Regions from separate parts of the Priestia sp. 10L35 genome, predicted to be linked through region 2. Evidence: predicted binding sites of a transcription regulator. Region 2 holds the regulator's gene; the other holds the start of a gene.
What was found. The regulator NrdR, encoded in region 2, represses ribonucleotide reductase genes. The targets are predictions, from matches to a motif close to AACACNATATATNGTGTT.

Region 1: the regulator NrdR is predicted to act here: its motif matches at 1,680-1,697, upstream of AC1DEF_RS02120 (vitamin B12-dependent ribonucleotide reductase).

Annotation. Positions count from the first base shown of each region.
Region 1 covers NZ_JBFTKA010000001.1:410,263-413,686, forward strand. The annotation lists gene gcvPB (aminomethyl-transferring glycine dehydrogenase subunit GcvPB) at 1-4, shown strand, start outside; gene AC1DEF_RS02110 (rhodanese-like domain-containing protein) at 49-432, opposite strand; gene AC1DEF_RS02115 (lipoate--protein ligase family protein) at 663-1,496, shown strand; gene AC1DEF_RS02120 (vitamin B12-dependent ribonucleotide reductase) at 1,809-3,424, shown strand, end outside.
Region 2 covers NZ_JBFTKA010000001.1:145,053-148,476, reverse strand. The annotation lists gene AC1DEF_RS00735 (replication initiation and membrane attachment family protein) at 1-1,100, opposite strand, end outside; gene nrdR (transcriptional regulator NrdR) at 1,172-1,633, opposite strand; gene AC1DEF_RS00725 (cytosolic protein) at 1,877-2,263, opposite strand; gene speD (adenosylmethionine decarboxylase) at 2,357-2,737, opposite strand; gene AC1DEF_RS00715 (glyceraldehyde-3-phosphate dehydrogenase) at 3,160-3,424, opposite strand, start outside.

The DNA.
Region 1 (3,424 bases), 270 kb from region 2:
CTAACAAAAAACCTCGCCCAAAGGCGAGGTTTTTTTATATACATACCATTATTTTTTCTTTTTTACTTTACCGTTCCACATTTTGAAGCCGCCTTTTAAATCATAGATTTCTTGAACACCGTGGCGACGAAGCATTTGTGCTGCGCGTCCTGTGCGCATTCCGCTTTGACAATAGATGTAGACAGGTTGATCTGGACGAAATTCTTTAATGCGCATACGGAACTGTGAAAGAGGAATATTTCGTGCGCCTAAAATATGTCCGTTTTCGAATTCATTCGGTTCACGAATATCAACTAGCTGTGCCTTGCGGTAGCCGCTGCGGAATTCTTCTTCAGTTAACGTTTTCATAATGCGACGTTGGACAAAGAACATAACGACAGAGTATATGATGATTACTCCAAGTAAAATGAGTACTGCTGTAATTGCTGACATGCTGATTCTTCCTTTCTTCGACAAAATCCATACTCTTATTATATAAGTGAATGAAATTAGAAGTAAAGCGATTTTGCCTTGAATCTAGCGGATTTCTTCCCGAAAATGAAAAAACTACCACATTTGAATTCACAGTTTTATGTTGCTCTTTGCTTTTCCTTAGCTCAATCTTTTGGTAGACTAAAAAACGGATTTATTTTTTATATTACATATAGCTGAGGATGAGGTAGATGAAAGCAAAGTGGAGATTTATTGATTCCAACAACCGTTCGCCTTATTACAATATGGCGTTAGATGAAGCGTTATTAGAATGGCATAGTAAAGGAGAAATTCCACCTACGATTCGTTTTTACGGATGGAACCCTCCAACGCTGTCAATCGGTTATTTTCAAAAAGCTGAAAAAGAAATTAACTTTGATAAAGTAAAAGAATTAGGGCTAGGCTTTGTAAGACGTCCAACGGGCGGCAGGGGCGTGCTTCACGATGAAGAGCTTACTTACAGCGTAATTGTATCTGAAGAGTATCCTAACATGCCCAAGACAGTTACAGAGGCATATCGCGTAATCTCTGAAGGTTTACTGGAAGGATTTCGTTCGTTAGGGCTCGAGGCTTATTTTGCTATTCCTCGTTCAGAAGAAGAAAAAAATAGCTTAAAAAACCCTCGTTCGTCCGTGTGCTTTGATGCTCCTTCTTGGTATGAACTAGTTGTAGAGGGCCGCAAGATTGCTGGAAGTGCCCAAACTAGACAAAAAGGAGTTATTCTACAGCACGGCTCTATTCTGTTAGAGATTGATGAAGATAAATTATTCAGCGTGTTTAATTATCCAAATGATCGCGTGAAAGAAAGAATGCAGCGCGCATTTCGTTCTAAAGCGGTAGCCATTAATGCAATTGCGGGCCGCAAAATCTCTATTGAAGAAGCAAAAGAAGCGTTTTATAAAGGATTTGCTTCTGCTCTTGATATCGATTTAGAACCGTATACACTGTCTGAAGAAGAGGAAGCATATGTAGAAGAACTAGCGCGCACAAAGTACGGATCGGATGAATGGAACTTTAAGCGCTAAACGGATGCCCATGGGAAATAGATAAAAGTGCAACTTCTTATAAGTTGCACTTTTTAGTGGGATTTTTAGAAACAATGCTTGGCTAATAGAATACATAGGGAAGAAAAGTCAAACACTTTTTTTACGAAAAAAAAAATATTTCACTTGACACCCTTCTATATGTAGATGTTTGGAGAAGTGTCAAATACTATATATTGAATTCGTCCAAGCCGTGTGGTAAGTTATTGATAGTTGATTGAAAAACTCTATTTCCTTTAAAAGGAAATAGAGTTAATAAATTTATAGATGTTCGATAGGTAAGGAGTTGTGAGAATGACTGTTTTGTTAAATCAAAAAGTGAATATGAATGTTGAAAAGCTCAATTCAGATATTGAACGCTTTCCGCAAGTACATCCGATTACACCGGATATGAAGTTGACTCATAAAGGTGTTTCAAGATTGGTAATGTTAGACCGTTATGCGTTTAAAGATACGGAAAAATTAACGTTATCAGAAGGAGATTTTGTTGTTCTAACTGTAAAGGAAGATCCAAAATTTCCAGCACGAGGACTTGGCTATGTGGAAAGCATTAATTTTGAGCAAAAAACCGCTGTTGTCAAGGTAGAAGATGAGTTTAGAGGAGCTTTATCGCCTGAAGAAGCAGAAAACGGATTAATCACTCGTTCTTTAGATGTCATTGAAAAACCTCTAGAAGTCTTCTACGAGCAAATTGCAAAACGTAATGCAACAGGCTTAGCTTCTGTGGAAAAAACAGAAGAAAAGCGCAAAGAGTGGTTTGAAAAGTTCTATCAAGAGCTTGTTCAGCTAAACTTTGTACCAGCTGGCCGCGTTCTTTACGGTGCAGGTGCTGATACGGACGTAACGTACTTCAACTGTTATGTAATGCCTTATGTAAAAGATTCACGTGAAGGTATTTCAGAACACCGCAAACAAGTAATGGAAATCATGAGCCGTGGAGGCGGTGTTGGAACGAATGGTTCAACTCTTCGTCCGCGCAACACGCTGGCTCGCGGTGTAAACGGTAAATCATCTGGTTCGGTTTCATGGTTAGATGATATTGCTAAACTGACGCATCTTGTTGAGCAAGGTGGGTCACGTCGTGGGGCCCAAATGATCATGCTTGCCGACTGGCATCCTGACATTGTAGAATTTATTATTTCTAAAATGCAAAACCCTCGCATTTTACGTTTCTTAATTGAAAACACAAATGACGAAATGATTAAAAAACATGCGCAAGATAAATTGAAGTTCACGCCGCTAACAGAGTCTGAAGAAGCGATGTACCAAGGAATCATTAACTATAAACAAATTCCTGGTCTTGGTGGGTTCAGTGAAAAAATCATCAAAGATGCAGAAGAAAAGCTGCAAACAGGCGGAACGTACAGCGTTCATAACTCAGAGTTTTTAACAGGAGCAAACATTTCTGTATGCTTAACAAAAGATTTTATGGATGCTGTTGAAAACGACGGAGAATACGAACTTCGCTTCCCAGACGTAGAAAGCTATTCAAAAGAAGAAATGGCTAACTACAATGAAAACTGGCACGAAGTAGGCGACGTGCGCGAATGGGCAAAACAAGGAAACAAAGTTCGTACGTATCGTACTATCCGTGCAAAAGAGCTATGGAACTTAATTAATATTTGTGCAACGTACTCAGCTGAACCAGGCATTTTCTTCTTTGACAATGCTAATGACATGACAAATGCTCAAGCATATGGTCAGCACGTTGTTGCAACAAATCCATGTGGTGAACAACCACTTGCACCATTCTCTGTCTGCAACTTAGCTGCTGTTAACCTAGCGCAAATGGCAGATAAAGAAACGAAAACTGTTAACTTTGAAAAGTTACGTCAAACGGTTGAAACAGGCGTTAGAATGCAAGATAACGTTATTGATGCAACTCCTTATTTCTTAGAAGAAAACCAAAA
Region 2 (3,424 bases):
CTTAGCATCACGTAGTAAATTAGAACATTTACTACCCCTGGTGAAAGCTTTTGGTTAAACATCACTTCTTCGATCATTTGCAAGTCTGCTTTTGAAGGCTCTGCTCCCCCGGAAAACTCGATCAAAAGCTGTCGAGGAGAAGTCACTTCAAGCTGTTGAATGAGCTGCTCTTCCTTTGTCTGCGGCTGCTTTTCCTGCATGGTACGAAGCATAGGCGGCTGAATTTGTTCGCTTAGATTTGGAAGTGCTTCTCCATTTTCAAATTGGTAAAAGGACTGTGCTGCTTTTCTAAGCAATTCAATATCAACTTGATCGTTCTCATTTAGCGAATCGAGCACCACATTTTTCATTTGAAGAGGATCGATACCGTATAAAAAGGCTAGCTTTTCAATCGCTTGTTTTACTTTAGATGTAATAGACCTTTTCGAAATCATTGAATCTGTTAGACCTGCTAAAAATAAATCAAAATCAAAGGAATCCGGGCTCATCTCAATAGAAGCGCGTTTGGAGGAATCCACAAAGTCCGTTTGAGCATCAGGAGAAAATACATCCTTGCTTTCAGACTGAAAACTTGGAGCCAGCTCTGTTGCTTTAACTGATTTAAATACATCGTTAAATGAATGCGTCACATCTTTGAACGATTGCTCATCGACGAGTGAATCAGAAAAATAATTTTTTACTTTTTGAAAGATAGATTTTCCGAGTCGGTTATATAAATATACATTTAACACGCCATCGTTAAAAAACTGATGGGGCGTCAGAGGAGGAATGAGCTCATAAATGAACACACGAACATCATCTTCTTCCTTAATATATGTTTTTAACAAACCAATGCCTTCTAATTTTAACCGCTCATGGTAAATAGCTTTCAAATTAATTTGCATCATTGACATTAGATGATGATGCGTAGACTCTTTCCCCCATAAACGATCTTGTTCCAGCTCGCTCCATAACGTCATATACAGACCAAAGCACGTTGTACCCACCAACGGCTGATAGAGCATGGTTAAAATCTTTCGGTCGTATTCCTGCAGTATGCCGTTCGAACGAACAACATAACGATCGACCGGTATCATTTCTTTCCAATGTTGTTCTTTCATGTCGTTCCCTACCTACTTTTAAAGTAATAGAAATGACAAAAAAGAGCCTAAAGAATACTTCAATAGCTCTTTTACAGTCGTTCCTTCTTAATTAAATCTTTTAATTCATCAATAAATACATTGATGTCTTTAAATTGTCGGTATACAGAAGCAAATCGAACATAAGAGACTTCATCGATAGCAGCTAATCGCTCCATCACCATTTCTCCTACAACATCTGACTGCACCTCTGATGTACCCTGACTGCGCAGCTCTGTTTCAATATCGTGTACCGTATCTTCTAATTGTTTTAAGCTTACTTGGCGTTTTTCACACGCCTTAATTAACCCTCGAAGGATTTTGTCTTTGCTGAACTCTTCTCTCGCTCCATCTTTTTTTACAACAATTAACGGAAGTTCTTCTACTTTCTCAAAAGTTGTAAAACGATAGTGACACTCTTCGCATTCACGTCTTCTACGAATAGAGCGGCCTTCTTCTACAGGGCGCGAGTCCAGCACTCTCGTTCCATTGTAATGACAGGATGGGCACTTCATATTCTCAGCTCCAATAATAAACCTTGTTTTTCTTTTTATTTTCTCTTATATAAGTTAATTTCCATCTATGTTAGCCGGCTATTCGCCATTTATTATGATTTTTATCATCATTTCCTTTAACAAACACGATGCTGTATTAAAGGATTTGCTTTATTCCATCTTATAGAAAACAAGGCTTGAATACAAGTAAAGGAAAAGGAATTTCCCCATTTTATTTCCTGAAATTCAAAAATGATAAGGAACTTACGAAGAAAGAGGAATGAGTTTTTGATCAAAGCTCTTATAAAGCGTACGTACAAGTTCTTTACTAAAACCAAAATCAACCGGCACCACTTTTGATTCTGTTGTAGCAGAAAAATCGATAGCGGTTTCAAGAGGACGTACGTTAATAATGGTAATCACAACAAAAGCTTTTCTTCCTTTTACAACGTTTAAGCTAATCTCTCCTCGCTCTTCATATGCAGCAAGTATCTCTATCCCTTGCATGTGCTTCAACATTTCATGAACTTGCTTAAATGCATTCCCGGCTGTTGTTTTGTAATAATGCGTTTTTAGAGTTGGATCTGAATGGTGATCGTTTGTTTCTACATGATTAGAAAATAAAGATTTAACTGCTTGTACTACCCCCATGTTGTTATCCCCTTTGTTTTTGCGTATTAAAAATTTATATACTAAAAAGAGGTGTGTAATACACCTCTTAACTTACGTAATCAATCGACACTATTAAAGTGCATTCGCTTTAGTTTGTTTTACCTGAACAGGACCCATTCCACGTGGTAATTCAATTGTTTCACGTGTCTGTGCACTTAGAGCATCTGCAATATAATCTGCTGCGATTGTAGGATCTAAATGACCACAAGTATAAACATCGATACTTGCATAACCATGCTCTGGGAAGCTGTGAATCGTTAAATGTGATTCTGAAATAATAACAACGCCACTTACACCTTGAGGTGCAAATTTATGGAACGCTACTTCGCGAACTTCCGCACCAGATTTTAAAGCTGCATCAACAAACGTTTTTTCAATATAATCAATATCATTTAACTTATCGAAATCGCATCCCCATAATTCTGAGATGACATGACGACCCATTGTTTCCATAATGATATTTCCCCCTTTAACAATTTTTAATCGTTAAACATGAAGTTCTTTCGCCATATAGCATGTTAACTACCACGGGGGAAAGTTAGTCCAAAGAGGTCCTAACCCTTTAAGTAGCCACATCACCGAAAGGTACACAAGAAGTTCACGAAACATAGTATACTTTGTTTACATTTATTTTGCAATACGTGTTTTGATTTTATTAAAGATTGTTCTTGCAGATAGAACTATACAAATTACCCCTGTATTCTCGTGAGACAGTGTGTAAAAGCTGCTAAACGATTATTAATTTTTTATTAAAATTGAGGAAAATAAACACCCCTTTGCATGCTTATCTTATTGCTTTTCCCTATTCTTTTGGATAAAAACAAAAAAAACAGGGCGACAGCTCCCTGTTTTTTTAAAAGCAATCAATAGCTTTCTTAGCTTACTCTTATTTTTGATCCATTACGCATTTCTGCAGCAATATATCTTACCAAATCGACTACGCGCTGAGAGTAGCCCCACTCGTTATCGTACCAAGCTAACACTTTAATTTTATGATCTTCCATTACGATTGTGGATAGTCCATCTACAATAGCTGAATGAGGATTTGTATTAAAGTCAATTGATACGAGTGGTTCCATTGTTAAATTTAAAATATTCTTTAATGGTCCTTCAGCAGCTTTAATAAACGCTAAATTAACA